2 regions of the Streptomyces sp. NBC_00637 genome follow, and region 1 is predicted to be linked to the other one. Evidence: predicted binding sites of a transcription regulator. Region 1 holds the regulator's gene; the other holds the start of a gene.

Region 1 (3,409 bases):
GGCTGATCAGCGATCGGCTGCGGGAGCTGGAGGGGCAGGGGTTCGCCGGTGCGGACGAGATGCGCACCTGGCTGACCCGGGCCGAACGGAGCGGCGCGGACACCAGAACGCTGCTCGGCGCGCTGAACTCCTACGCGGCACTGAGGGACGCCCTCTCGGCCGGCCTGGGCACCGCGGACGAGACCCGCATGAGCAACTGCTTCACGGCCCTCGAGTCGACGCAGAAGTGGGAGGCGGCGCGCGAGGCCGCCGAGGGCCGGGCGCTGCTCGGCGACGAGGTCGCCGAGGGCCGTTTCGACCCGCGCGTCGCCGACGAGTGGATCGTCGTGGGGTCCGGCGGAACCGCCGTCGCCAACGCGGAGATCATCCTGCTCCGGAATCCCGACTCCCACGTCACGATCATCGGTTCGAAACCGCCGCCGGCGCTGCTGCACCAGGTCCAGTTCCCGGCGATGGAGCGGCGATACGGCCATGGCGAGGGCGGCCAGCAGCGCCTGACCTTCGTCGAAGCACGTGTCGGGGCCATCGAGACCTACCAGGACGAGAAGGGCGAGACCCGCTTCCAGGTCCCCTACACCGAGAAGGGGACCGGGGAACCGCGAGTGGCCCGGAGCGACGGCTACGTCACCAGCCTCGGCCGCACCAACCCCCTCCCGCCCGCTCTCCAGGTCCTCGCCGACGAGGTGCGCGACCGAGGCGGGGAGATCTCCGGGGACCTGCTGTTCGACAGGGACGACCAGTACATCGGCTACGGGCTCACCTTCGCCGTGGACGGCAGGGAGCACCGCGTCGACGTGGACGGCGCGGCCTCCTGGCAGCTGCCGCGCGAGATCTTCGCCCCGGAGACGGGAATCCAGGGCCGGTTGAACGAGATGGGCGTCCGCGCTCTGCCGTCCGAGACCGGCAACGCGGCCCCCGGCTTCTCCCCGATCGCCCGTCAGAGCGCCCTGCGCGCACGCGCCGTCGCGGCGGCAGCGGCGGGCGACCCCGAAGCTGTACGCCGCATGTCGACGATCCCGGAACGCTGGCGGCGCCCGGACCCGGGCCAGTCCCAGGACCTGGGCGCGAATCCACCGGCGACCGGCCCCCGGTCCCCCGCCCTGCCCCAGCAGAACTCCGAGCCCGCCGCGGAACACTCGTCTGCCGCGGAACCCACCCCCGAGACGGAACACGCACCCGCCGCGGAACCCACCCCCGAGACGGAACACGCGCCTGCCGCGGAACCCACCCCCGAGGCGGAACACGCGCCTGCCGCGGAACCCACCCCTGAGGCGGAGCAGACCTCGAAGCCCGCGGCCGGCCCCGGGCCAAGCCCAGCACCCGCACCCGCACCCGCACCAGCGCCGACCTCGTCCCCGGGACCGGCGTCATCCCCGACCCCAGCGCCGGCACCCGCTCCCTCCCCCGCCCCCGGTGGCGTCCCCGGTTCGCATCTGTGGCAGATGGGTGTCCCCCGGGGCGGCGCCAGCCGGCCGCCCGCCCCCGTCCAGCCACCGCCGCAGCAGCGACAACCGCCGGGCCATGAGCGACCCGAGCCGGGGGTCGACAGGGACACCTGACGACCGTCCGACGAGCAGGGACAAAGCAGGGGCCCGGAGACGAATCTCCGGGCCCCTGCCTTTGTCCACGTGCCGCCGTCGGGTGTCAGTCCGTCGGCTGCTGTCGCTTGGGCCGCCAGACGACCAACGCGCTGGTCTGCTGGACCTCCTGGTACGGCACCAGGTCCCGCCGGTAGGAGGCGTGCACCGCCGCCTCCCGCTGCTGCATGGTCGCGGCCGCGCCGTCCAGCGCGGCCTCCAGCTCCGCGGCCCTCGCCTGGAGCGCGGCCACCTGGTTCTCCAGCTCGATGATCCGCTTGATGCCGGCCAGGTTGATGCCCTCGTCCTGGGACAGGGCCTGCACCGTGCGCAGCAGCTCGATGTCGCGTGCCGAGTAACGGCGCCCCCGGCCGGCGGTGCGGTCGGGGGAGACGAGACCCAGGCGGTCGTACTGGCGCAGCGTCTGCGGATGCAGGCCCGAGAGCTGGGCCGCCACCGAGATGACGTAGACCGGAGTCTCCTGGGTCAGTTCATACGGGTTACGCCGACGGCCGTCCATCACTCTCATGCTCCCTTCGCGGCCTCGAACAGCTCCGCCCGCGGGTCCTCGCCCGCGGTCGCCTCGCGATACGCCTCCAGCGCTTCACGAGCCTTCCCCGACAGGTCCTTCGGGACACTCACCTCGACGGTGACCAACAGGTCGCCGCGGGTGCCGTCCTTGCGGACCGCGCCCTTGCCCCGCGCCCGCATGGTGCGGCCGTTGGGCGTGCCGGGCGGAAGCTTCAAGGTCAGGGACGGCCCACCGAGCGTCGGCACCTTGATCTCGCCGCCGAGTGCCGCCTCGGTGAACGTCACCGGGACGGTCACCGTCAGGTTGTCCTCCTTGCGGCCGAACACCGGGTGGGCGCCGACGTGGACGACGACGTACAGGTCGCCCGCCGGGCCGCCGCGCTCGCCCGGGGCGCCCTTGCCGCGCAGCCGGATGCGCTGGCCGTCCGTCACCCCCGCGGGGATGCGGACCTGCATGGTCCGTGACGACTTCGCGCGGCCGCTGCCCTTGCAGTCCAGGCAGGGATGCTCGGCGATCAGGCCCCGGCCCTTGCAGTCCGGGCACGGGTCGGTCAGGGAGAAGCCGCCCCCGGAACCCCTCGCCACCTGGCCGGTGCCCACACAGGTCGGGCACACGCGCGGGGTGCCGTTCTTGTCGCCCGTCCCCGAACACGCCTTGCAGGGGGCCTGCGAGGACATGCGCAGCGGGACGGTCGCGCCCTCGATCGCCTCCGTGAAGGTCAGGGTGACCTCGGTGTCGATGTCCTGGCCGCGCCGGGGCTGGGTGCGGGTCGTACCGGGGCCGCCGCGGTTGAACAGGCCGCCGAACACGTCCCCGATGCCGCCGCCGAAGCCGCCCTGCGCGCCGCCGCCCTGGGCACCGCCTCCGAAGAGGTCGCCCAGGTCGAAGTTGAAGTTGCCGCCCGCGCCCGGGCCGGGGCGGAAGCCGCCGTTGCCGAAGAGGGCGCGTGCCTCGTCGTACTCCTTGCGCTTCTTGGGGTCACCGAGGACGTCGTTCGCCTCGGAGATCTCCTTGAAGCGTTCCTCCGCCTTGGTGTTGCCCTTGTTGGCGTCCGGATGGAACTCGCGGGCGAGTTTGCGGTACGCCTTCTTGATCTCGGCCTCGGTGGCGTCCTTGGGGACGCCGAGGACCTTGTAGAAGTCCTTCTCGACGAAGTCCTTGGTGCTCATCCTCGACGTCCCTCCTCCCACCAGCTCATCCGATCGAGCTCAGCCCTCGTCCGGGCCACCGCTCTCCTTGTCGTCGGCCGCCTCGGCCTCGTCGGCCGTCGACGCCTGCGCACCGGGCTGCGGTTCGGCCA
Region 2 (3,409 bases), 1.2 Mb from region 1:
GTGAAGTCGCGCAGGCCCAGCCGCAGGGCGCCCGCCATCGGGCCCTCGTCCCGGCCGGGGTCCAGGACGTAGCCCACGTCCGGCGACCGGGTGGTCCCCGGGTCCTCCCACGAAGGGCTGACGGGCTCCACGTCGGTGGGGCGGGGCGGCTCCAGACCGTCGTCGCCGGTCCGGGCGAACTCGTCGCCGCGCACCACCCGGTAGCGCACGCCCAGCGCCTCCACCTCGTCGGCCGGGGCCCGCTCCAGCACGGCGACGGCCGCCAGCAGTTCGCGCCGGGCGGCCGGGTCGTCGGTGCCGTCCTTGGCCTTGAACCACAGGTGCGAGTTGAGCCCGTCCCTGGCCTGCTGGGGCATGCCGTCCATCACCGGCTTGAGCAGCCGCCAGTCGGGCTCGCCGGCCGCCCGGTTCCACGCGGCGACACCGAAGACGGGTCCGCGCAACGCGATGTGCGGATACCGCCGCGAGGCCTCGACGGCGTCCGCCTCCGTCACCCAGGCGACGGGGTCGTCACGGCGGACCAGGTCGGCGTGGAGGGCGTCGAGACGTCGCTTCCAGTCATCGGTCATACGCGCATTGTGGTCGCGCGGGCGGGTGACTTCGGGGTGAATGCCGGAAGTGGGCGGGGTACGGAGAGGGGGCGCGAGGGGCGTGCCCGGTCGTGCGGCACCGGACGATGCGCCCTCCCGGCCTCCGGACGTCACCCGTGTGTCTCCCCCGTGAACTTCGCGCTCGTCAGCGGGGACTCGACGCGCCAGCCCAGGGACTCGTACAGTGCCCGCCCCTGCGGTGTCGCCCCCAGCACTCCGGTCCGGGCACCCTGTTCGGCCGCCGCGTGGTGCAGGGTCCGCATGACGAGGGCGCCGAGTCCGCGGCGGCGGTGGCCGGGGGAGGTCTCGATCTGGTCGACGACCGCCGTCGCGCCGGTCGGCGCGATCTGCCCGCGCGCGGCCAGCGAGCCGTCCGGGGCGACGACCATGGTGCGGGTCACGCCGCCGCGCGACCACGTGCGGGTCCGGTAGCCGTCGGGGGCCGGGCCGGGCGGCGTGTCCGGGAGGGGAGCCGTCATCAGGAAGCCGGGCTCGGGGTCGATCCACCAGCCGGGCCCCAGCCAGGGTCCGGTCACCGCCGGGTCGGCGAACACCTTGAGCCAGACGCCGGCGCCGGTCACCGCGCCCGCCACCTCCCGGACGGTCGGCTCCGCCACCGCGTCGTTCGTCGCGCCGAGCACGTGCCGGGTGACGTGATGGATTCCCGTTCCCACGTCGACGGTCCAGCCCCAGGGCTCGGCCGCGGGCGGAGCCGCCCCCCGCGACACGACCCACCCGTCCACCCATGCCTGGACGAAGCGCTCCACGAGAACCCCCTGAAACCGGCGATGTGAGCGGCGTCTGTAAGTGGCGCCTGCTGTATTGGCCTGTTACGTGTGACCGTAGGGCCGAAGCGGCCCGCCGGTACAGCCGTGATCGCCCACAGCGAACGGGACGCATCGTGGGGAACATTCGGGGACTCACGTGCATTGAGTCGGCATAGCTCAACTTGACTGCCTAAGGGGAGATCATGGCATCGACGTCCACACCGCTCACCCTGCCCGTGCTGCCTCTCGACGACGAGGTCGTGCTCCCCGGCATGGTGGTTCCGCTGGACCTCAACGACACCGACGTGCGCGCCGCGGTGGAGGCCGCCCAGGCCGCCGCCCGTGCAACACCGGGCAAGCCTCAGGTACTCCTGGTGCCGCGCCTCGACGGGACCTACGCCGGCACCGGCGTGCTGGGCACCGTCGAACAGGTCGGCCGGCTGGCCGACGGCGACCCGGGCGCGCTGATCCGCGGCCGCGGCCGCGTGAAGATCGGCGCCGGCACCACCGGGCCGGGCGCCGCCCTCTGGGTCGAGGGGACGAAGGTCGAGCAGAGCGTCCCCGAACCCCTGCCCGGTCACGTCGCCGAACTCGTCAAGGAGTACAAGGCGCTCGCCACCGCCTGGCTGCGCAAGCGCGGCGCCTGGCAGATCGTCGACCGTGTCCAGGCCATCGACGACGTCTCCGCGCTCGCCGACAACTCCGGCTACTCGCCGTTCCTGACCACCGAACAGAAGGTGGAGCTCCTGGAGACCGCCGACCCGGTGGTCCGCCTGAAGCTCGCCACCCAGCAGCTGCGCGACCACCTCGCCGAGCAGGACGTGGCCGAGACCATCGCCAAGGACGTCCAGGAGGGCGTCGACAAGCAGCAGCGCGAGTTCCTGCTGCGGCGCCAGCTGGAGGCCGTGCGCAAGGAGCTGCGCGAACTCAACGGCGAACAGGAGGGCGAGGAGTCCGACGACTACCGCGCCCGCGTGGAGGCCGCCGACCTGCCCGAGAAGGTCCGGGAGGCCGCCCTCAAGGAGGTCGACAAGCTGGAGCGGTCCAGCGACCAGTCGCCCGAGGGCTCCTGGATCCGCACCTGGCTGGACACCGTCCTCGAACTCCCGTGGAACGAGCGGACCGAGGACCGGTACGACATCCAGGGCGCCCGTGCCGTCCTCGACGCCGAGCACGCCGGGCTGGACGACGTGAAGGAGCGGATCACCGAGTACCTCGCCGTGCGCAAGCGGCGCGGCGAGCGCGGCCTGGGTGTCGTGGGCGGGCGGCGCGGCGGTGCCGTGCTCGCGCTCGTCGGCCCGCCCGGTGTCGGCAAGACCAGCCTCGGCGAGTCCGTCGCCCACGCCATGGGCCGCAAGTTCGTCCGCGTCGCCCTCGGCGGCGTCCGGGACGAGGCGGAGATCCGCGGCCACCGCAGGACCTACGTCGGCGCGCTGCCCGGCCGGATCGTGCGGGCGATCAAGGAGGCCGGATCGCTGAACCCGGTGGTGCTCCTCGACGAGATCGACAAGGTGGGATCCGACTTCCGGGGCGACCCGGCGGCCGCCCTGCTGGAGGTGCTGGACCCGGCGCAGAACCACACGTTCCGCGACCACTACCTGGAGGTCGAGCTCGACCTGTCGGACGTGGTCTTCCTCGCCACCGCCAACGTGCTCGAAGCCATCCCGGAGGCCCTGCTCGACCGGATGGAGCTGGTCCGACTCGACGGCTACACCGAGGACGAGAAGGTCGTCATCGCCCGCGACCACCTGCTCCCGCGCCAGCTGGAGCGGGCGGGCCTGGACAAGGACGAAGTGGCCCTCGACGAGAGCGCGCTGCGCAAGCTCGCCGGCGAGTACACCCGCGAGGCGGGGGTGCGCACCCTGGAGCGGTCCATCGCGCGGCTGCTGCGCAAGGTCGCGGCCCAGCACGAACTGGGCGAGCGCGAGCTGCCGTTCACCATCCGGGACGAGGACCTGCGCGCACTGATCGGCCGGCCGCACCACGTGCCCGAGTCCGCCCAGGACCCGGCCGAGCGCCGGACCGCCGTGCCCGGCGTCGCGACCGGTCTCG

What was found. Region 1 encodes HspR, which represses chaperone genes until heat shock. Its sites were predicted from a motif close to TTGAGNNNNNNNNNCTCAA; they were not measured.
Region 2: the regulator HspR is predicted to act here: its motif matches at 1,520-1,538, upstream of lon (endopeptidase La).

Annotation. Positions count from the first base shown of each region.
Region 1 covers NZ_CP109046.1:3,971,778-3,975,186, forward strand. The annotation lists gene OG440_RS17290 (hypothetical protein) at 1-1,559, shown strand, start outside; gene OG440_RS17295 (heat shock protein transcriptional repressor HspR) at 1,645-2,097, opposite strand; gene dnaJ (molecular chaperone DnaJ) at 2,103-3,278, opposite strand; gene grpE (nucleotide exchange factor GrpE) at 3,318-3,409, opposite strand, start outside.
Region 2 covers NZ_CP109046.1:2,765,014-2,768,422, reverse strand. The annotation lists gene OG440_RS11750 (DUF5954 family protein) at 1-569, opposite strand, end outside; gene OG440_RS11745 (GNAT family N-acetyltransferase) at 701-1,357, opposite strand; gene lon (endopeptidase La) at 1,561-3,409, shown strand, end outside.